DNA from 4 places in the Clostridium algidicarnis genome. Region 4 is predicted to be linked to each of the others. Evidence: riboswitches for the same ligand, from Rfam matches in the RefSeq annotation. Region 4 holds a riboswitch; each other region holds the start of a gene.
The links. Region 4 has a riboswitch for cobalamin ahead of BV55_RS0106245 (DUF2292 domain-containing protein). Riboswitches for the same ligand answer to the same signal wherever they lie in the genome.

Region 1 (5,784 bases), 1.2 Mb from region 4:
TATCTCCTTTAGTTTCTATTAATAATTTTTCGCTTTTTATATTAGACCTTTTATAAATAAGTTCCATTATTATTTCTGTTTGAACTTGAGCTAAGTTACTTTTCCTTGTAGCAATTTTCATATTCAATCAATTCCACTCCTAATAAATTAATTAACCTAGGATAAAACATTACCAATACTTCCCTTGAATAACCTTTATCAAAATAAAATTCGAAATCTTCATTTGAAATAAATTTTAAGATTTCTTTTTTAAAGGTTTCTCCCTTAACTATTTCCCTTATATAATTTGCAAAATCTACAAACCCATCAAGATCATTTAAAGATTTTACTATTGAGCCTGCCATGTATCTAGATATACTAGGGTTTCCTTTTTTTACATTCAATGCAAAGGTAACTTCCTTTGAACTTAGTTGCATAGGCACAACAAAGTTTCCATCTCTAAAATTATGACAAGTAACATATAGCTTACTTAAATTTTCACATTGCTTTTGTATTATTTTTGTAATATCACATTCCTCAATAGCTATAACAATTAAATGTTTATCTAAAATATAGCTTTCTTTATATGTATCTTTTATAATATTTATGCCATTTCCATGGAATTCATCAAATCTTTCATCAAAACTTGTAGCTAATACCCATACATTACAACCTTTAGCTATAAACGATTTAGTTTTAATGTATCCAGCTTCTCCTCCACCAACTATAAGTACACGGATCTTATTTGAAATTAATGATATAAAAGAAAAATCTAACGTTTCAAGGGAAGACTTTAACTCATCTTTTGAGTTAATTAAATTAGAACTTAATTCTTTAGAAGAAAAATCTTTTCTATTATCTCCTGACACTGACTATCACTTCCCTTTAATTTTTCTTCTTTCAATATTTCCATAGCTCTATGCACGTAATACTCTGAAGTGCTTTTTAGTAGTACCTCTACTAATTCCTCATTATTTTTTGTATATTTTTTTCTATTATAGCTTTTAAGTCTTTCTTTATATACATTGTTACTTGACTTAGATATTTCTTTAAAAAGTGGAGCTAACTCTCTTAACTTTTCCCAGTTCATGAATTCTTTAATGTGATCTTCTATTATATATCTGCACTTTTCCATTTGGATTTTTCTTTTATCCTTATTAGACTTATCCATTTTACTTATATCATCAATGTTATAAAGTTTAATATAATCTAATCCTTCTATTTTTGGATCTACATCTCTTGGTATGGATAAATCAAATATAGTAATTGGTTTATCTTTAACTTCATCCTTATATATAACTATATGAGGTGCTGAAGTACAACTTACTATTATATCTATATCTTTTATGAATTCATTTTTCTCGCTATAGGATATAACCTTAACTCTAGGATCATTTAAGGATATTTTATTTGGTTCTCTTACCACAATAAATAACTTAGAAAACTCAAAGTTATTTATGTATTTATAAATACGCTTTCCAACTTCACCAAATCCTATTAACATTATATGCTTTTTATTTTCTTTGATTATTTCTTTTGCTACTATAGATGCTGATGATACCGGTATTTTATATAACTTAGCTTCACTTCTAAACTTTTTACCACAGGCTATAGCCATTTGAAATAACCTTTGAAGAGAGCTCCTAATAGTATTACATTCTAGAGATACCCTGTAAGACCTTTTTACTTGACCTAATATTTGATCTTCTCCAAGGATTTTAGAATGAAAGCCACTACAGACCTCCATTAAATGCTTAACAGCATTGTATCCAGTAATCTTAAAAACATGTTCTATATATTTTTCATCCAACTCTAATAAATTAAAAATACTTTCTATTTCAATATCATCTTCATTGTTTGAATCTAAATATATTTCTGTCCTGTTACAGGTGTTTATTATTACAGCCTCTTTTGATACTTTCATCATATTTTCTAAAGCATCTTTTTCCTTGTATACCATTATAGAAAGCTTTTCCCTTATTTCAATGGGGCAACAGCTTTTTATGCCTACCATTTGAATCATTAAAATCATCTCCGAATGTCTATTTGAAAATATATAATTTTATAAAAAAATCAACATAAAAAAACCCACAGGAACTGTGAGTTTATAACTTTTATATGAAAATCAATAAATTACAAACGCCACCTCCTTCCCTCCGAAGGACTAGCTAAAGATTAAGGCAGGTCTCCTGACTTACGTTTCATTCTCTTCCAACCTTCCCAGCTTCATTGCCAGTGGCTTGGATTCGTCTTCGTATACAGTAGCGGGGGCTGTAGTGTTTTACACTTTCCCTATTAAACTTATTAAAAGTACCCTAATCTTATTATTAAATTTTACATCTATCATTATATAGTTATTTAACTAAACTTTCAAGAAGATATTTGTCTTCGAAATTTAACACGCTTACAATTTTTATAATTATTTAAATCTAAGACCTTTTATAAAGGTACTAATTTAACTTACAAATAATAATTATTGATAGGAATGTGTTTAAATGTTATAATTCTATTAACAAAAATTTAATAAGAGGTGATTTCATGTTAAAAGAGTTCAAAGAATTTGCTATGAAAGGCAATGTAACTGACCTTGCTATCGGTGTAATTATAGGTGCTGCCTTTGGTAAAATAGTTAATTCATTAGTAGCTGATATAATAATGCCTTTACTAGGACTTATTATAGGTGGTGTTAACTTTACAGACCTAAAAGTTGTTTTACGCCAATCTGCTGATCCCGAGAAAATACTAACCCTTAATTACGGTCAATTTATTCAAAATATTTTCGACTTCCTTATTATAGCTTTTTCTATTTTCTTAGTAATTAGATTAGTTAATAAATTCAAGCGAAAAGAAGAGGTTCAAGAAGAAATCAAAGAAGAACTTCCAACAACTGAAGAGGTTTTACTTACACAAATCAGAGATCTTTTAAGCAAAGATGCAACTAAAGAAATTTTATAATAATAATTTATAAAATTAAATTTAAAAAACCTATAAATATAGGCCTAAAAGTCTATACTATAGGTTTTTATTAATTATTTATATTAATCCTATATCTTTTCTATAATACATATCTTTAAAATTTATTTTGTTTACTTCCTTATAACAACGTTTTATACTATCTTCTAAATCATTTCCAAGTGTAACTAACGAAATAACCCTTCCGCCTGAAGTCTTTAAATCTTTTCCTTCTAACCTCCCACCTGATATGAATATATTTCCATCTATATTTTCATCTAAAGTTATATTAAACCCAGTATTATATTTACCTGGATATCCTAAAGATGCAATGACCAATGCGCAACTATTTTTATCTTCCCACTTAATTTCAAAACTTTTAAGTTTGCCACTGTATGCACTACAAATAACATCATAAAAATCACTCTTCATTAAAGGAAGGACTGCCTGTGATTCTGGATCTCCAAGTCTCACATTGTATTCTAATAAATATACACCTTTTTTAGTAATCATCAATCCAAAAAATAAGAATCCTTTAAATTCTATTCCTTCTTCCTTTAATCCCTTAAGTGTAGGTTTTAAAATACCTTCATTAAATTCTTTCATAACATTGTTTGTAACAAATGGATTTGGAGCTATAACACCCATCCCACCTGTATTAGGACCTTCGTTGTTATCAAATATTTGTTTATGATCCTTTGCAGATATAAAAGGAATTAATGTATCTCCATCGGTAATTGAAAGTATAGAGGCTTCCACACCTTCTAAGAACTCTTCAATTACAACCTTTTTACCAGAGCCATTAAATATATCATCAATCATAAAATCATAAATTACTTTTTCTGCCTCTTTAAAAGAATTACATATAACTACACCTTTACCAGCTGCCATGCCATCTGCCTTTATAACGCAAGGATACCTACAATCTTTTAAATACTCTAATGCCTTTGGTGCAAGGGTAAAACTTTCATATTCAGCTGTAAGTATTCCATGTTTTTTCATAAATCTTTTTGAAAAATCTTTACTTCCTTCTAAGCAAGCTGCTTTTTTTGAAGGTCCAAATATTTTAAGTCCTTCTTTATTAAACTCATCTACAATTCCCTTTATTAATAGCTCTTCTGGACCAACTATGGTAATATAAATTTCATTTTCTTTGGCAAATTTTAATAGCTCTTCTATGGTCTTTTCCCTTATGTTTTCGCATTTATTTTCCATTGCAGTACCACCATTTCCTGTGGCACAATATATCTTTTCTACCTTAGGATTTTGTGATAGCTTAAAGGCCATGGCATGTTCTCTTCCTCCAGAACCAATCAATAATATATTCATATTAGCCTCCTTTTTTAATGCTTAAAATGTCTTATGTGAGTGAGCACCATGGATACTCCAAGTTCATCACAAGCCTTAATTGAATTTTTATCTTTAATAGATCCTCCTGGTTGAATTATAGCTTTTATGCCATGGCTTGCAGCTTCTTTTACTACATCATCAAAGGGAAAGAATGCATCAGAGGCTAATACTAAAGCTCCCTTACCTCTTTCTAAAGCTTCCTGTGCTGCCCAAATCCTATTAACCTGTCCTCCGCCAATTCCTAAGGTTTTACCACCTCTTGCTACTACAATAGCATTAGACTTAACGTACTTAACTACCTTCATTGCAAAATCCATATCCTTTAATTCTTCTTCTGTAGGCACTATTTTAGTTACCACATCTAGGTCTTTAATTAAGTCCTTATCCTCTTCTTGAACTAAAAGACCACCATCTACAGATACTAAAGCATTAGTGCTTATAGGCTTATTATTACATTTAATAACTCTTAAATTTTTCTTTTTCCTTAAAACTTCAAGTGCTTCATCTTCAAAGTCAGGAGCTACAACAATTTCTAAAAATATCTCTATTAACTTTTCAGCAGTAGCCTTATCTAACTTCTTATTAAAGGCAACTACACCGCCGAATATAGATATATCATCACATTCATAGGCCTTTGTATAAGCTTCTAAGTTATCACGTCCTAAGGCAACTCCACAAGGACTATTGTGTTTTAATGCACAGCAAGCTATATCAGAAAATTCCATTACAACCTTAAAGGCGATGTCTAAATCTTTTATGTTATTATAGGATAGTTCTTTACCATTTAGTATTTCTATATTATTCATAGTACCTTCTTCTAATAAAGAATCATAATAAGCAGCCTTTTGGTGAGGATTTTCTCCATATCTTAAATCCTTAGATTTTTTATATACTAAATTTATATATTCTGGATACTCATTACTATCCTCTAATAAAAACTTACTTATAGCTCCATCATAAGCACTAGTTAAGTTAAATACCTTTCCTGCTAAAGTTTTTCGAGTATTATAACTTACATCTCCACTTAAATCTAATTCCTCTATTATAGTCTTGTAATCCTTTTTATCTGAAACTACTATTACATCCTTAAAATTCTTAGCTGCAGCTCTTAACATTGTGGGTCCACCAATATCTATAAACTCCACCTTTTCTTCAAATGTTATATTTTCTTTATACTTTTCAAAAAATGGATATAAATTAACTACAACTATATCTATTAGTTCTATATCTTTTTCCTTTAATGCTTTTATGTGAGAGGGTTCTTCCCTTTTTGCGAGTATGCCACCATGAATACTAGGATGCAAAGTTTTAACTCTTCCTTCTAGCATTTCAGGAAATCCCGTTACTTCCTCAACATCTATAGCTTCGATATTATTTTCTTTTAAATATTTTAATGTTCCTCCTGTAGATATTATCTCCACATTAATGCTCTTTAAAAACTTAGTAAAATCCACTATACCGTCCTTATCATATACACTTATTAAAGCTCTTTTCATGAAATTA
Region 2 (5,784 bases), 700 kb from region 4:
ATAATCATTGCCCATAATCATCCTTATACTATGGGGTACAATAAGCCCCACAAATCCCAAAAGCCCTACAACACATACAGCACTTGCTGCAAGAATTGCTGCTAATGCTGTAAATGCTAATCTTGTCACTTCAACATTTAATCCAAGCCCTCTTGCTGCATCATCTCCAATAATAAGAATGTTTAATTTTTCAGAAAATATATTTACTAGAATTAACCCTGTAACTGTATAAGGGAGAATAAGTTTTACCTCCGGCCAGCTTCTAGCTGACAAACTTCCATTCATAAAAGTCAGGGCCCCATGAACACGATCGCTATAAAACACCAACACTGCTGAAATTCCTGCTCCAAATATTGCAGATACTGCAACTCCTGCTAATACTATTCTAATAGGTTGTATTCCACCTTTCCAAGCCATCATATATATAATGCTAGCAGCTATCATGGCGCCACAAAAGGCTGCAGGCGGTGCAAAGTCTTGATACTCAGGAAATATTACAAGTATTATTATTGCAAAAAGTCCTGCCCCACTGCTTATACCTATAATACCAGGGTCTGCAAGAGGATTATTCATAACCCCTTGTAAAATAGCACCTGATAAAGCAAGATTTATTCCAACTAGAGCTCCAAGAATAACTCTTGGAAGTCTAATATTCCAAATTACCATCCTTTGGGCACTTCCATCGTCATTCATAATTACTTCAAGTAACCGTTTTGTTGATATCGGAATGGTTCCCATCACATTTCCTAATATAAATCCTATTACTACCATAGCCATAAGTACAATAATCACTGTAATCTTAAACCTTTTTCTATCTTTTATAGCAATTCTATTTTTCATAAAATTCTTCCACCTTACCATATATGCTTGGATATATGCTTCTTGCCATATACTCTATTGCCTCTCCATAATAAGGACCTGAATTATACAGAAAATATTCTTGAGGCAAGTAAATCACACGTCCTTCTGTAATTGCTTTTACTCCCTTCCAAACAGGATTTATTTCAAATTGTTCCTCCATAACTTTCTTTGCTTGTTCATCATTTGAAACCATACTTGAAACTAAAATATAATCTGGATTGCTACCTACAATATACTCAACATCTAAGGGTGTAGTTTCAGAACCTAAAGTGTCTGGAGGTAAATTGGAAGCTATATTTTTAAGTTTAAGCGTTTTAGCTATATCTCCCGCTATGCTATTATCAAGCTTTACTGAAACTGATTTAGCCGTAACATATAATATGGCAACAGACTTTTCTTCTGAAGGAAGTTTTGAAACTATAGTATCCTTAGAAGACTCAAGTTTTTTTATACACTCTCCAGACTTTTGCTGTTGGTTTAATATTTTTCCAAACGCTTCATAAGTTAAAACCACATCGTCAAATCCTTTTATATAAGTTATAATTACATTAAACCCCATTTCTCTAAGCTTTTTTGCCTCTGATCCTTGGGTACCTGCTTGCGCTATAATCAGGTCTGGTTTCAATGATACAACCGACTCCATATTTATGGAATATACCGCACCTATCTTCGGAAGATCTAATATTTCATTTTTATATTCAGGTATAATCTTAAGATTTTCAGAAATATCTGAAGTGCATATGGACTTTCCCCCTAAGTCATACCAAATATTAAGAGGTGTCCCAGAAAGTACTGCTACTTTCTTTGGTTTTTCATTTAGTATAGTTTCATTTTTCAAATAATCCTTTATGGTTAAAGGATACTCATTACCTATAACTTCTATTGAAAATGATTTTTGTATAGTATCATCAGTCTTTAAGTTATTTAATGTATTCGTTGTAGTTAATTCTGAATCTTTATTACAAGCCGTAAGGCTTAAAACCATTAGTGATACTATTATCATTTTTGATATTTTTTTCATATAATTCATCCTTTCTTAAACCGTTATGAATAACACTATATTTATAATTAATCATATAATATAGTGTTATCATTATAGCTATAACCTAAATCCTTTTAGCATGAATTACTAGCCTACCATCGCTAACTTCATAGGTACAGGTAGAAAGAGTTAAAATATTATCCTTTGAAGACACGGTAACACCCATCTTAAACATAGATTTATCATTAATACTATTTAAAAACTCCTCATAGTCTTCTTCGCTATTAAAATGGGTTCTAATATAATTAAAATTCGTATCCGTAATATATACTGAAAAAATTTGCCACTTTATATCTTTATAAAGATTATTAAATTCAATAATTTCATTATCATACAAGAACTTACTATCTTTATATTTTACAAGATCTGCAAACATTGAACCATCATTCATGTTGTGCCCATAAAGTATTATATTAATATCATCACTTGCACCTTTATTCCTAAAATCCATAAATATACTTCCATATTTACTTTTTTCCTGGTATGGATCATGATCTAAATAAAATTCATTGTCTTTCCCTTTAAATACAGGATAATCTATTGTTGTATTATGTATTTTAATCCATCCTATAGTTTCTTCATTCAATTCTAAAAGAGGGCTATATTTTTCAGAAATGACATCTTCCTCTTTGGTTTGTAAATCATTTAATGTTCTTTCACATACAACTGCATCTTTATTATTTAGATTTTCTGTACCTATGACCTTTACTTTATCAAATTTTATAGTGTTTTTATTACTCTCTAACTTACAATTAATTAATATATATGTGGCATATATAAAAACTATAGTCCAAATTATAACCAGCCTTTTTTTCATACTCATTCTTCCTCACCAATTAGGTACATTACATTTTTACTTTGTATTTTTATAAAAGAGAGGCTATTAAAACCTCCCTTTTTTCAACTTATTATTTACCCATAACTTTTCTATTTTTAATTTTGCATGATCCATACATAGATATTGACATAATTGAAGCTATAAATATAACTATTGATAAATTTAAAAAACTATTATCTCCAGTTTTAGGATTTGAAACATTGCCATTGTTTTTTGTTGTTATAGTATCATTTTTATTATTACTTCCATTTACATTTGCTCCTTTTGCTTCACTGGACTTTGCTTGAGTTGTAATAGCTTTTATAGTGTTTTTATCAAAGCTTATTTTAAAATTAGTTTTTCTTCCCATTGCTGCAACATTACTTTCTACTTGTACTGGCTCATCTATACTATCAACAAGAAATTTGTAAGTTACAGTCTTGGTATCACCGTTTTGTGAGATTTTACTAGCACTATCAAATGTTCCTGCTGAATTTTTAACAGTTAAGTCGCTCATCGTATCTTTCATCTCTAAAATCACATACATTTTACTATTATTAACCTCTAATTTGACAGGATTTATTATTGCATTACTAGCCTGTGAAGATAATTCTCCTGTGCTAGAATTTAAAGCTTGTACATTAATTGTATACTCCCCATCACTAAGAGTCTCTGCCGCAAAAGCTTTTACCCCTGTAACCAACATAAGAGTCATAATGGATGTTAAAATACTTAATGCTAATCTTTTTGAATGTGTTTTCATAATATACTCCCCAATCTATTTTTATTTTAAAAAATAAAAATTTCACACCAAACCTACTATGACTGAAATCTTAAAACATATACATAAATTCCTTTATCTTTGAACTTTTCCAAAACAAAAATCCTTCTGCATTAAGCCAGAAGGATTTTATCGTTTAAACCACGCAATGAATACGTTTTCAAACACCATCTATCATTCGTAGAGCTTATCGGTGTATAAAAATAGGCAGATTTTCTGGCTTAAGTATCATCGTATATGCAAAGTATAAAATCATAATTTATTCTTGCAAAACTCCTCTATTCACAGTGGCGGGACCGCGAAGGATTTAACCCTTCTTCCCTTTTAATCAATAAATACTTATATTTATTGAACCTATTCCATAATATTTTATTTTTACAAATTAACTATATCATGTATAATATTCTAATACAAGCACTTTTTATTTCATTTGTATTCTTACTCTAAAATTGGAATAACAAAAATCCACGATATTTCTATCGTGGATTTGTTGTCTAAAACTCTAATTTTAATACAATTTATCAATGCTTGATTAACGCTAAAAGGTTTGAATATTGCTAAATTGTGCACCTAGCGATCTTACTAATTTCATTTGTTATTTAAGTGCGATTAATATATTTTTTGTGGTTTTATTATGGAAATCAACTAAAAAAGCACTCCATTAAACTTTATTTTAATGAAATGCTTTTACCTGGTAATTTTCTGGACCTCGAGGTGTTAGATTGGGACGAAGTTACCCTCTTGCTATTTGGGATTGCTAATATTTCTGCTTAAGCGCAGTTTTCCATTTTATTCTACCCTGGATTCCTTGTGGGGACATGCTTTGATGAACTCACTTGTTAACCGCGACAGTTTTTGTTGCTTATATGAAGTGATTGAACTCAGTAGCAAAAAGTGTTATGCTATCAATGTTAAACTTAGTAAAATGTCTTTACTATATAAAAATAAAGTATGAAATTTCAATTGATATAATAATATATTAAAGAGCTTATTTTTGTAGGCTCTTTTTTAATGATAAAGAGAGGTACTAATATGATAAAAGTTGATAACTTATCCTACTCATTTCCGAAAAAGGATCTATATAATAATATTTCATTTACATTAGAAGATGGACAGCATTGTGCTTTCATAGGAACAAATGGCAGTGGAAAAAGTACACTAATAGATATCCTTATTGATCCAGAAAAATATATGTTTGATGGTTCCTTAGAGAAATCCCCTAATTGTAGAATTGGGTATGTAAGTCAATTCTCAGAACAGGGCGAAACAAAAGAAATTACAGTTTTCGAATATATCGGAGAAGAATTTATTAAACTACAAAATGAAATGACATCTATTTGCAGTGAGATGGAAACATCCACCAATGTTGATACTTTACTAGAAAAGTATCAACAAACTTTAGACGCATTTGACGCAATTAATGGTGATGATTTTGAAAAAGTTATTAATAAGAAACTAAATCTTACAAACTTAATGAAGTATAAAGATATAATGATATCTTCCCTTAGTGGTGGTGAAATTAAGCTTATTCAAGTAATTAAGGCAATGCTAAATAGTCCTGACTTAATGATTATGGATGAACCAGATGTGTTTTTAGACTTTGAAAACCTTAATTCTCTTAAAAATCTAATTAATTCACATAAAGGAACAATGTTAATTATTACTCACAACAGATATCTACTTAATCATTGTTTCAACAAAATTATCCACCTTGAAAACATGGAAATACAAGAGTTTGATGGAAGCTATATTGATTATAACTTCTCATTACTTCAAACTAAAATTGAGTTACAAGAACTAGCCGCTGTTGATAATGAAGAAATTGATAGAAACGAAAAACTAATAGATAAACTAAGATTTCTCGCAACTGATCATGCTGAACCTGCAAAAGGAAGAGCTCTAAATGCTAGAGTTAAAGTTCAAGAAAGATTAGAAAAACGTAGAATAAAAGCCCCCTTTGTAGAAATTAAAGAACCTTATATAAGTTTAGCTGCCTATAATGTAATGGATGAAGCCACGGTTTTAAAAGTTACTGATTACAGTGTTGCCTTTGATGACATGCTTCTAGAAAATGTTAACTTTGAGATTAAATCTACTGATAAAGTAGCCATTGTAGGATTAAATGGTACAGGGAAAACTACTTTACTAGGAGAAATCTTAAAAAACAATAATGATTCTATTGAGCTAAATGGAAATGTTGAAATAGCATATTTATCTCAACTACAAAGCAAAACGCTAAATAATTCTAATACCATACTTGAAGAGTTTTTCGATGTTGGTTTC
Region 3 (5,784 bases), 1.2 Mb from region 4:
GCCTTTGACGCTAAAATTATAGTTATGAAGGATAGTGGAGTTCAAGGTGGAACTATAGAAAAGATAGAAGCTGCAATAGAACTAGATTTATGGGTTGTTGTTATAGGGCGTAAAGACAAACCCACTGGTATTTGTTTTAATGATGAGACTAAGCTTTCAGAGTACCTAAGCTCTATTCTATAGGAGTATTTATGAATTATGTAAGCAAATATCCTGGTAGCCTTGGGGAAATATTCCAAGGAAAGATGAAAGATAGAGATTTGCTCTTATCCTTTCCTTGTGATATTTATACTGAGGTTACCTTAAAAGAAGAAAAAAGAAAAGATTTAGATAATAATAATAATAAATGCTATGAATTTTTAAAAGCTGCCCTTAAAATTTGGGGATATGAAAGGTTTTATGAAGACTTTATAATAGACATTAAATCAGATATACCAAGAGGAAAAGGATTTGCTAGTAGCACTGCAGATATATGTGCCTTATATAATTCTTTATTAAAGTGTTTTAACAAAAGCTTTTCGGAGGAAGAACTTATAAAGTTAGCTGTATCTATAGAGCCTACAGATAGTATAATATTTGAAAAGGCTACATTATTTCAATATAAAGATGGCAAATTTTCTTTAGAACTTGGGAATTATATGGAGTTTTATGTTATGGTATATGAAGGGAAAAGATTAATAAATACCATAGATTTTAATAAAACATCAATAGGTGATTTAGCTAAATTAGATTATTTAGAAAAAGACCTAATGGAAGCCTTTAATAAGAAAAGTATTAGAAAGTTAGCAAAAGTAAGTACAGATAGTATTGTTTTAAATGAAGGAAGACTTCATTACTCCATTTTAAATGATGTTATTAAAATATGTGAAGACACTAAAGGACTTGGGATAATAGGGGGTCATAGTGGAGATATTTTAGGCATAATATATGAAGATGAAGAAGGTCTTAAAAAAGGTTTAGACTTAAATATAAAGATTAAAGATTATAGATGTTATGGAATAAAGACGTTAGATTCTATTGATAGATATAGAAAGAAGGGATAAGTATGAAAAAGTTATATGTAATTGGAATGGGCCCAGGGGGAATTGAACATATGTCAATAAAGGCACGAAAATCCTTAGAGGAAAGTGAAGTTATTGTAGGTTATGTAAAATACATAGATATGATTAAGTCCTTAATTGAAGGTAAAGAAGTTTATGCAACAGGAATGAAGGGCGAAGAGGAAAGATGTAAGCAAGCTTTAAGTATGGCAGAAAGTAAGACTGTGTCTATAGTTAGTACTGGAGATGCCGGAATATATGGTATGGCTGGACTTATACTAGAGTTATGTAAAGAAGAAGATATGGATAGTGTAGAGGTTGTACCAGGTATAACAGCGGCTTCAGCTGCTGCATCTATGGTAGGCGCACCTTTAATGCATGATAATTGCAATATTAGTTTAAGTGATCTTATGACACCATATTCACTAATTAAAAAAAGAGTAGAACTTGCTGCAAATGCAGACTTTGTAATTTCATTATATAATCCTAAAAGTAAGGGGAGACCAAATTATCTAAGAGAATGTATAGATATAATAAAGACTTTTAGAAAAGGAAGTACACCTGTAGCTATTGTGAAAAATGCTCTTAGAGATGGTGAAGAAAAGGAGATATTTACCTTAGATACTTTCGAAGATACTAATGTAGATATGTTTACTATTGTAATTATAGGAAATAGTGAAAGTTATATAAAGGGAGATAAGTTTCTTACACCTAGAGGATATCTGAGTAGATAGGTAGAATAGTTTATAGGATATAATTAAAAATTTAATAAAAGTTTAGGTGCCTTTTTTAGTAAAGGTGAAAAGGGAATGTGGTAAAAGCCACAGCAGCCCCCGCTACTGTATTTGAGTACAAACCTTACATGCCACTTCTTTAAATGAGGGAAGGGTAAGGGGAGGATGATTCATAAGCCAGGAGACCTGCCTAAACAAATAAACAAACTTTCGGAGGGAAGGTATTAGAAAAATCAAAGTAATTAATGATTTTGTATACTAATGACGCCCTTAGGGCGTCATTTTTTGTATAAATATAAATTTAATAGGAGGAAAAGAAATGAAGAAAAAGAGTGTTTTTATCTTATCGTTACTAATGTTTTTGGGAGGTACCTATATGGCAAATGCAATGCATATTGTAGAAGGATTTTTAAGTCCTTTATGGTGTGTGGTTTACTTTGCATTAAGTGCACCATTTTTCATACTAGGGCTCAGGGATATAAAAAGTAAAACAAAAGATAACAAAGATTTAAAGATGTTATTAGCCTTAGTTGCAGCCTATGCATTTGTACTGTCAGCAATGAAGCTACCGTCAGTTAGTGGTAGTAGTTCTCATCCTACAGGTACAGGACTTGGAGCTATCTTATTTGGACCTTATGTTATGAGTGTTGTTGGAAGTATAGTATTACTGTTCCAAGCAATATTTTTAGCACATGGTGGTATTACAACTTTAGGTGCTAACGTATTTTCTATGGGTATTGTAGGACCTATAATATCTTATGTTATTTATAGAGCACTAAAAAATAAGAATAAAAGATTAGCTGTGTTTTTAGCAGCAGCCTTAGGAGATTTAGTCACATATATAGTTACCTCATTACAACTAGGACTAGCATTCCCAGCCACAGATGGCGGAGTTTTAGCCTCTTTTATAAAGTTTATAGGAATATTTGCTATAACACAAATTCCACTTGCTGTAATAGAAGGAATTTTAACTGTTGGTATATTTGAATTCATTGAAAAGCATTCTAAAGAAGAATTAATATCATTAGGCGGGGTGAAATAATATGAAAAAGAAAATGATAACTATGATAGTTTTATGCTTCATCATAATAGTAGGAGCACTTGTAATTGGAAGAAATGGTGAATTTGAAGGGGCTGATTCTATGGCTGAAGAGGCTATAATGGAAATAGATGCTTCTTATGAACCATGGTTTAGCCATATATGGGAGCCACCATCAGGGGAAATAGAAAGCTTCTTATTTGCATTACAAGCAGCTGCAGGTGCTGGATTCATAGGTTACTATATTGGTAGAAAAACTGTATGCTCAAAGAAGTAATACTTCTTTCTAAAGTCAATGATAAATCAATAGTAAATCCTTTAGAAAAGATATTTATATCATTAGGTGCTATTATAATTTTAGGATTTAGCAAAAGCTATTTACCAATAATAATAAACATAATATTTTTTGGATTTATGCATTTTAAAAATAAGCATTATTTTAATATAGTAATGAAATTTTCATTAGGTACAGCAGCATTTGCTTTAATTTCGTCCATAACCTTTTTCTTTGATTATGGGGCTAAAGCTACCTTTTTAATAATAGCTAAGTCTTTTTCTGGTGGGCTTTGTGTAGGTTATTTATCACTTACCACCCCTATGGATGATATTTTGAATCTGCTTCATAAATCTAAATACTTACAGGACTTTTGTGATATAGCAAAAAGTATGGAAAGATTTATATTACTTTTAGAAGAGGAACTTATTATAATGACTAGTTCAGTTAAAAGTAGAAATGGATTTGATACCTTTAATCTTAAAATTAAAAATAGCGCTAAAATAGCTGGATTACTTTTTGTAAACACACTTAGAAGGTGGAATAATATAAAGGATGCTATAAATAGCAGATGTTATAATGGAACTTTAAATTATACCGCAAATTACAATAAGATTAATGTTAAGCATATGTTATTTATAGGTATGTATTTACTTTTTGTAAGTGTAATTATGATTATTTAATATTAAAAGGCTTAAAAGATATAATATATTTTTTAAGCCTTTTAGTTTTTAAAAAAGGGTTTTGTATAATTATAACTATGTAAAAATATTTTTTTCTGCTATACTAAACAGAATATAGTGTAAATGTATTAAATATAATGAAGACTTTTAGTATTAATCTTAAATTAAGATTGATATTAAAAGTTATTATTCTGAGAGAAAAGGTGAATTAATGAATATACTTAAGGGCAAAATAGCAGTAGTAACAGGATCTTCAAAAGGTATAGGAAGAGCTATAGCTAAAAAACTTGCTACAGAAGGGGCCTTAGTTGTAGTGAATTATAAGAGTGATGATGCTTCAGCTATGAATGTGGTAGATGAAATAAAAGATGCAGGTGGGTATGCAATTAAATATAAGGCAGATGTATCAAAATATGATGAGGCTAAGATACTTATAGAAGATACTTTTAAGACTTTCGGAAAGATAGATATACTAGTAAATAATGCTGGAATTTCTAAGGTGGGATTATTTACGGATATGGAAGAATGTGACTGGGATTCTTTAATAAATACAAATCTAAAAGGAATGTTTAATACTTGTCATACAGCTGTAAAGTATATGATAGGTGAAAAGTCTGGTAGTATTATAAATATATCTTCTATATGGGGAAATGTTGGGGCATCTTGTGAAGTTATTTACTCAGCTTCAAAGGGTGGTGTTAACTCTTTTACTAAAGCATTAGCTAAGGAGCTCGCACCATCTAATATAAGGATAAATGCTATATCACCAGGGGTTATAAAGACCACAATGAATAATTGGCTTACAGAAGAAGAAATAATTGCTTTAAAAGAGGATATACCAATGGGTGAATTTGGAGAACAAGAAGATGTAGCTAATCTAGCATGTTTTTTATGTTCTGATGAATCAAAATATATTACAGGCCAAATAATAACCTTAGATGGAGGCCTTGTATAAATTTATATAAACAATGGCTGATATTTATATAAATATGTATGATTATGATAAAAGATAAGAAGCCTTTAGTAAAATAAGGCTCCTTATCTTTCATTTTTAATATTCACTTTATGTGGTATATACTAATTTATCTTATTTAAAATATCTATTTAATAATCCTTTAAATGCAGCACCATGTCTAGCTTCATCTTTAGCCATTTCATGAACTGTGTCATGTATTGCATCTAGATTAAGTTTTTTTGCAAGAGTTGCTAAGTCTTTTTTGCCTTGGCAAGCACCGTGTTCTGCATCTACTCTTACTTGAAGATTAGTTTTTGTATCAGCAACAACAACTTCTCCCAATAATTCAGCAAATTTAGCAGCGTGTTCTGCTTCTTCAAAAGCTATTCTTTTGTATGCTTCTGCAACTTCAGGAAATCCTTCTCTGTCAGCTTGACGACTCATAGCAAGGTACATTCCAACTTCGGTACATTCTCCAGTAAAGTTAGCTCTTAAACCTTCAATTATTTCTTGGTCTACATCTTTAGCAATTCCAATTCTATGCTCATCTGCCCAGGACATTTCACCTTCAACTTTTTCTATAAACTTTGAAGCTGGAGCTCCACATTGAGGGCATTTTTCTGGTGCAGTTTCACCTTCGTAAACAAATCCACAAATTGTACAGACAAATTTTTTCATAAAACCATCCTCCTATATTATGTTAATTAATATTATGTCAATATGTTGACAATTATTATTATATAATAGTTACTATATAAAATCAAGATATTTTTGTTAAAACATTAATTAACATTTTATAGAATCTATTTCTAAAGAAAAATAAAAACAAACCCCATCTAATTTATTAAAAGCACCATATACACTGTTATGCTTTTCTAATATATTTTTCACTATGTTAAGACCAAGTCCTGTACCACCTTTAGATCTATCTCTTGACTTGTCAATTTTATAAAATTTATCCCATATATTATTTAGTTCTTCCTTTGGAATATTAGAATTTGTATTAAATACTTCAACAAATAAATAATCCTTAGTCTTATAATCATTATCAATATTCGA
Region 4 (5,784 bases):
AGGCAACTATGGCATACATACCTTGATCCGTTGCCATGCCATTTATCTCTTGATCTAACACATGCTTAAATCCTCCACCACTAACGTAAAAGTCCATAATAGCAGAAATAACCCAACTTCCTTCACCTTTAACAAATCTTGTATCCTTGCTTGGATCTATACCAAGTGCAGTTAAAGCTACTATAACCTGTGCTATACTCTCACTATTTACTGATCCCCAACTTGAGTAGCCACCCTTGTCATTTTGAAGATTAGCTAAAACCTTAACTGCCCTATCAATATAAGGTTTAACTTTTTCATCATTTTTATATTTAGCTAAAGATTGTAGCGCCATTCCAGTTATGTCTGGATCTGGAGTCTTACCTGTTAGTGCCCAACCACCAACTACACCATTTTTATCTGTTATTTCCAAATCTAATATATAATCTATAAGGATATCTCTTGTAGTTTGAACCTTTACATCTTTCATTATAGGTATTTCATAATTATTAGTATCAAGTGCAATTAATGCAAATATAGGTCCATTTATTCCTTGTTTCTTTACAGAATTAAAATCCGCTAATTTTTCAAGTAAGTTATATCCTGCAACATTTGTTACATCTTTCCCTATGGCTGTAAGTCCTAATATAACTCTTGAGTATTCAGTATACTTAACTTTATGAAGAACTCCTCCCTTTTCCTTTAATTCATTTGCAACATTAATATAATATTTTTCATAATATTCTTCTGGAACAGTGTATCCTGCCCTTGCTAATGAAAGCATTGTCCACTCTCCACCAAGGGTTCCAAGAACAGGATTTGGTGTGTTTTTATACATTAAAGCTGCTGTTTCATCTATAGCTGTTTCTATGCTCGGATTTGACTTAATTAAATCTATTGATTTAGCTGGTTCTTCCGGTTTACTTGGTTCTTCTGGATTAGTTGATTTTTCTGGATCCTCTGGATTACCAGGTTTAGTTCCATTAACTGCATTGTCAAGAGTAGTAAATGCCTGATCTACGCTCTCTTGTGATGAATCCACCACCTGAGCTACCCTGTAAGCTTTGTCATAGGCTGCTTGTACACCTGCTTTTGAAAGAATAGCAGCTTTCTCTTTTGAGCTATTGATTTCTGCTAATTTTGCAGTAAGCTCACCTTTATTAGCAATAGGTTTATATGATCCTTCAAAGGAACCAGAAGTTGCGTCCCCTTCAAATCCACCACCAATATCTGACCCATAACCATAAACAGTAAACTGCCATCTAATAACGTCTCCGTCTTTTGGATAATATTCAGCAGCCCCAAAGTTAGGGAACTTATTATTTACAGAATACATCCACCCAGACATACTAGTATAATCAAACTCACCTAGCCAGTCATCTTCCGTTCTATCCTCATCAACATCTCCACATTCATCTAATATATATTGAGGGATATTTACCTTTCTTTTGTCCTTGTCCTTTACAGAGGCTAGATAGAACCCTTTATCTATCTCTCCCGTAATACGATAATTCCCTTCACCTAATAAATTAGTGATTACCTCAGATACCCTAGTATTTTCATATATAGGTACCTTTACCGGTTCTACTATATAACCAAGACCCAATGTGAATTTTTCCATAGATACTGTTACATAACCCTTTGGCTTTGAATCACTAGCCTTCTTAAATGTGTTAGAAATTGCACTAGCTGAAATCCCAAAAAACATAAATGCAACTAGTAGTACACTAAGCATTTTCTTCAGCGTTAAATTTTTCTTTTTCACAATTATACCCCCTTACTTTCTGTTGGTTTAATTTGATTAATAGTTACTTTTAACTATTAATTTACCCCTGGCACCTCCAGTTTTCTGGTCAGTACAATATTTTCGTTTATAACTTAATTGACTTTTTTAGTTCTTCAACTCTAATAGGTAATCCATCTTGAACAATAACCTTCATCTCACCAAATTCTACTTCTTTGATTATTTTTAATAATTTTTCCTCCTTTTCATTTAATTTGTAATGCTTTTCATCCATTGTTCTTATCCCCCCTATATACTACTTTGTGAAGCTTGTCTTTTCATGTAAACTTTATTCTATCCTAATACCTTTCCAAAAGGAACTCATATTCATAACCTAAAAATCACTTTATAGTTATCTAAAATTACAAATAAAAAAAGCCCCATTTCTAGGGCTTTAAGCACTTAATAACACATGGCATACTCAACATATACAGAGTAGTCGCTGCATAGTTATGGCATTAATTTCCCGCCGAAATCTTACACTTTCATTTTATGGCAGGTCTCCTGACTTATAGCTTCCATCCTAATCCTCTTTGTCTTCTCAAGAATTAATCTTAATGACTTTAGTAGAGTTTCGTAGCTATTACAGTAGCGGGGGCTGCTAAGGATTCTAACCTTATTCCCTATTATTGCATATGCAACCATAAAACATAATATTCATTATATATCTTCCTTCATTTTGTCAATTGATTTATTATATTATACTAAGATATAAATTCATCAATTCCTTCATTATTTGCATCATTAGATTTAATTAGTTTCCCATCACTTATGGTGATTACCCTTTTGCAATAAGATTCTAATATCATACAAACTTACTGTTCAAATCTTTCCATAGTTTATTTAAACACAATATCATTGAGCTTTGTAATGCCAAACACTAAATTTTACAAACACCTTTAAAATACTCTGAATTAAATGGGGGAAAATTTATCTAATTATCATTTAAAGTTTAATATTTTTATAAGTTTTATTTGCGAATTTTCTGTAAATTGTCGGTGTATTTGATATAATGGTATAGGAAGCAATAAACTATTACTTTCTATTTAATTTAAATAGTTGTATATTTGTAATAAAATAATATTCTTCTAGACAACCTATTTAAAATATTATATAACCAGTGAATAGATCTTATTCACCTAAGCCTTTTAAGAAAATATGAAAGCTTAAATTAAAATAAATAAAAAGGAGTACGCTACTAGACAAAATATATTTAACTAAGTCTACAAGGTACAAAATTTAATAATAAAACCAATGTTATGTGTACCGATGGCTAGTCGGGAGTTTATGACTTTTAAGATGCAAATGTAATCTTAAAAGTAAAAACCTTGATATGGATATATTTGTCCATATTTTAAGTAGCAGTGATTAAAATGGCAAAAATGACTACATCAAAAAAAATTGTTACTATGGCATTATTTATTGCAATAACCTTTATACTATCTAGATTCTTATCTATACAACTTTTACCTACAATAAAGATAAGTTTTGCGTTTTTACCCATAGCTTTAAGTGCTATGCTCTTTGGTCCCGTATATGGGGGAGTTATGGCAGGAGTAGAGGATCTTATTGGTGCCATCTTAGTTCCTAAAGGACCCTTCTTTCCAGGATTTACTTTAAGTGCATTTATAGTAGGACTAATTTATGGGTTAGTGCTTTATAAAAAGCCTAAAACTATAACAAGATTTATAGTTTCATCTGTACTTATAACGTTAATTGTGCATATATTCTTAAATACCCTTTGGCTTGCTATATTATTTGATAAAGCATTTATATTAATAACTCAAACTAGAATACTTAAAGCATTAATTATGCTTCCTATAGAGGTTATAACTTTATCTCTTACATGGAAGTACTTAGGAACAAAAATAGAAAAAGAGATATAATATCTCTTATAATAAAAAAATACTCAAAGGAGCACCAAGTATTTCTTGGTGCTCCTTGGTTTTTATTATAGTATTTGTGTATCTCTAAAGCAATTAGTTATATGATCATTAATAACACCTATAGCCTGAAGATATGCATAGATTATCGTTGACCCTAAAAATTTAAATCCTCTAGATTTTAAGTCCTTACATATCCTATCAGAAAGTTCTGATGTAGCAGGAACCTTAGATATATCTTCCCACTTATTAATTAAGGGTGATCCGTCTACAAAGTTCCATATATAATTATCAAAACTTCCAAACTCCTTTTGTATATTTATAAACTTATTAGCATTGTTTATGGATGCTTCTATTTTCTTTTTATTTCTTATTATCCCTGGATTTTGCACTAATTCATTTACCTTTTTTTCATCATATTGTGATACTTTTATAGGTTCAAAATCATCATAAACTCGCCTATATTCTTCTCTCTTTTTAAGCACAGTTATCCAGCTTAAACCTGCCTGGGCTGATTCTAATACTAAGAATTCAAAGTGTTTTATATCATCATGTACAGGTACACCCCACTCTTCATCGTGATATTTAATATAAATCTCATTATCTTTACACCATGGACATCTATTCATTTTAGCCTCTCCTTATACATTTTATTTATTATATTCTTCTAACATTTTAAAATATCTGCTTTCTAATCCTTTTATAGTGCTCTCTCTAGATAATAGTTTGTTTTCTAATCTACTTATCATATTATAAATTCTCACTAACCCTCATCATGGACTTTACCTTTTTTTCAACCTGCTTTGGTAGTTCTTGAAGAAGTGCCCTTTTTAATAAATTCGGGTTTTTTATTCCTTCCTTAGTTAAATACCCCTCTATTAATTTAACCTTTTGCTCTCTACTTGGCATTAATTGATATGCAACATACCAATCTTCTAATGATGAAATAGGAACCTTAACCCCATTTATATCTTTAAAGTCCCCTATAGACTCCTGATCAAAAGGATATTTATACATACCACTGCTGTGATTTATAATAAACCCTGACATTACATCAATATCCACATCACATATATTATATTCATAAAAATATTCGGTAGAATAAACCTTAGTTTCATCTCTTCCCTTTTTATCTCCTAAAGACTTTAATATGTTATCTAAGGTTTCTACATCCTTTTTATGGACAATTATATCTATATCATTTGGTGAATCTACTAATCCATAATGATTCAACACTATAGAGCCACCTACTGCCCAAAATATGTTTTCATTATTTAATTTCTCTCCTATATATGAAAGGACCTGAAATAACTTAAAATTACTTTGTATTAATTTATTCTTAGTTTTAAATTTAACTATATCTTTTTCATCTTTCCTTACAATTTCATAGCTAAACTCAATAGGTGAATTTACTTCATTAAATTCTTTCATTATACTATCTAATACCCTAAGTCTTAAATGGGAATAGACATATGCAAGGTTTGGTACCATCAATATATGTTTAAGTTCTTCTAAAGAAATTTCAAAGTCCGTAGAAGGCTTCCTTTTTTCTAGTTCTAGATAAAATATCTTAGCATATACACTTTTAAAATTTGGAATGTCAGATCTTACAATAGATTTTCTTCTTCTTTTTATAACTTTTAGTTTTTTTAAATCTTCTCCCACTTAAAAGCCTCCTCTTTATTTATCTTTATTACATTGTATTACATATAATTTAATACTAGCAACCCTATTAAATCTTTTATTGATTTAAAACCTACTCTGGTTATATTTTAATTTATTTTTTAATTCTAATACATGCTATTACAAATAGATATGGTTTATTTTTCTATAAATATCATATTACTGTTGACGTTTTCATCAGTTTGGCTAATAATGTATATATATTTATTATAATCATAACTTTACATTTAGGAGGCTTCTAATGTTAAATTTTAAAAAAAAGAGAACAGTGGTTCATGATATTCCTGTGGAGGACACTAAAATCAATTACAAAATTCAAAACATATCATCTCAAAACAAAATTGCTATTTTAAAACACAATCAAAAATGTATCGTAAATAAACTAAGTAATAAAATTGATGAAACCGGTTTTGCTACAGAAAACTTAATTGAAATTACAACAGATATTAATAAATA

Region 1: it holds a riboswitch for cobalamin, as region 4 does, so the genes downstream of both, hemA (glutamyl-tRNA reductase) here and BV55_RS0106245 (DUF2292 domain-containing protein) in region 4, are expected to answer to the same signal.
Region 2: it holds a riboswitch for cobalamin, as region 4 does, so the genes downstream of both, BV55_RS0109260 (NEAT domain-containing protein) here and BV55_RS0106245 (DUF2292 domain-containing protein) in region 4, are expected to answer to the same signal.
Region 3: it holds a riboswitch for cobalamin, as region 4 does, so the genes downstream of both, BV55_RS0111590 (energy-coupling factor ABC transporter permease) here and BV55_RS0106245 (DUF2292 domain-containing protein) in region 4, are expected to answer to the same signal.

The regions. Positions count from the first base shown of each region.
Region 1 covers NZ_JNLN01000001.1:2,412,059-2,417,842, reverse strand. Annotated here, with positions in the region: gene hemC (hydroxymethylbilane synthase) at 1-127, opposite strand, end outside; gene BV55_RS0111490 (NAD(P)-dependent oxidoreductase) at 96-848, opposite strand; gene hemA (glutamyl-tRNA reductase) at 806-2,002, opposite strand; cobalamin riboswitch at 2,142-2,312, opposite strand; gene mscL (large-conductance mechanosensitive channel protein MscL) at 2,518-2,934, shown strand; gene purD (phosphoribosylamine--glycine ligase) at 3,013-4,260, opposite strand; gene purH (bifunctional phosphoribosylaminoimidazolecarboxamide formyltransferase/IMP cyclohydrolase) at 4,275-5,777, opposite strand.
Region 2 covers NZ_JNLN01000001.1:1,945,839-1,951,622, reverse strand. Annotated here, with positions in the region: gene BV55_RS0109275 (FecCD family ABC transporter permease) at 1-840, opposite strand, end outside; gene BV55_RS0109270 (ABC transporter substrate-binding protein) at 830-1,882, opposite strand; gene srtB (class B sortase) at 1,968-2,726, opposite strand; gene BV55_RS0109260 (NEAT domain-containing protein) at 2,812-3,483, opposite strand; cobalamin riboswitch at 3,691-3,874, opposite strand; gene BV55_RS0109255 (ABC-F family ATP-binding cassette domain-containing protein) at 4,534-5,784, shown strand, end outside.
Region 3 covers NZ_JNLN01000001.1:2,434,362-2,440,145, forward strand. Annotated here, with positions in the region: gene BV55_RS0111575 (cobalt-precorrin-6A reductase) at 1-183, shown strand, start outside; gene BV55_RS0111580 (GHMP family kinase ATP-binding protein) at 192-1,043, shown strand; gene cobJ (precorrin-3B C(17)-methyltransferase) at 1,046-1,774, shown strand; cobalamin riboswitch at 1,802-1,982, shown strand; gene BV55_RS0111590 (energy-coupling factor ABC transporter permease) at 2,094-2,816, shown strand; gene BV55_RS0111595 (energy-coupling factor ABC transporter substrate-binding protein) at 2,818-3,090, shown strand; gene BV55_RS0111600 (CbiQ family ECF transporter T component) at 3,075-3,770, shown strand; gene ymfI (elongation factor P 5-aminopentanone reductase) at 3,982-4,725, shown strand; gene BV55_RS0111610 (NADH peroxidase) at 4,858-5,403, opposite strand; gene BV55_RS0111615 (sensor histidine kinase) at 5,512-5,784, opposite strand, start outside.
Region 4 covers NZ_JNLN01000001.1:1,246,324-1,252,107, reverse strand. Annotated here, with positions in the region: gene BV55_RS14860 (DUF4430 domain-containing protein) at 1-1,744, opposite strand, end outside; gene BV55_RS0106245 (DUF2292 domain-containing protein) at 1,851-1,997, opposite strand; cobalamin riboswitch at 2,240-2,423, opposite strand; gene BV55_RS0106240 (folate family ECF transporter S component) at 3,136-3,648, shown strand; gene BV55_RS0106235 (DNA-3-methyladenine glycosylase I) at 3,714-4,274, opposite strand; gene BV55_RS15300 (nucleotidyltransferase domain-containing protein) at 4,396-5,310, opposite strand; gene BV55_RS0106220 (ABC transporter substrate-binding protein) at 5,570-5,784, shown strand, end outside.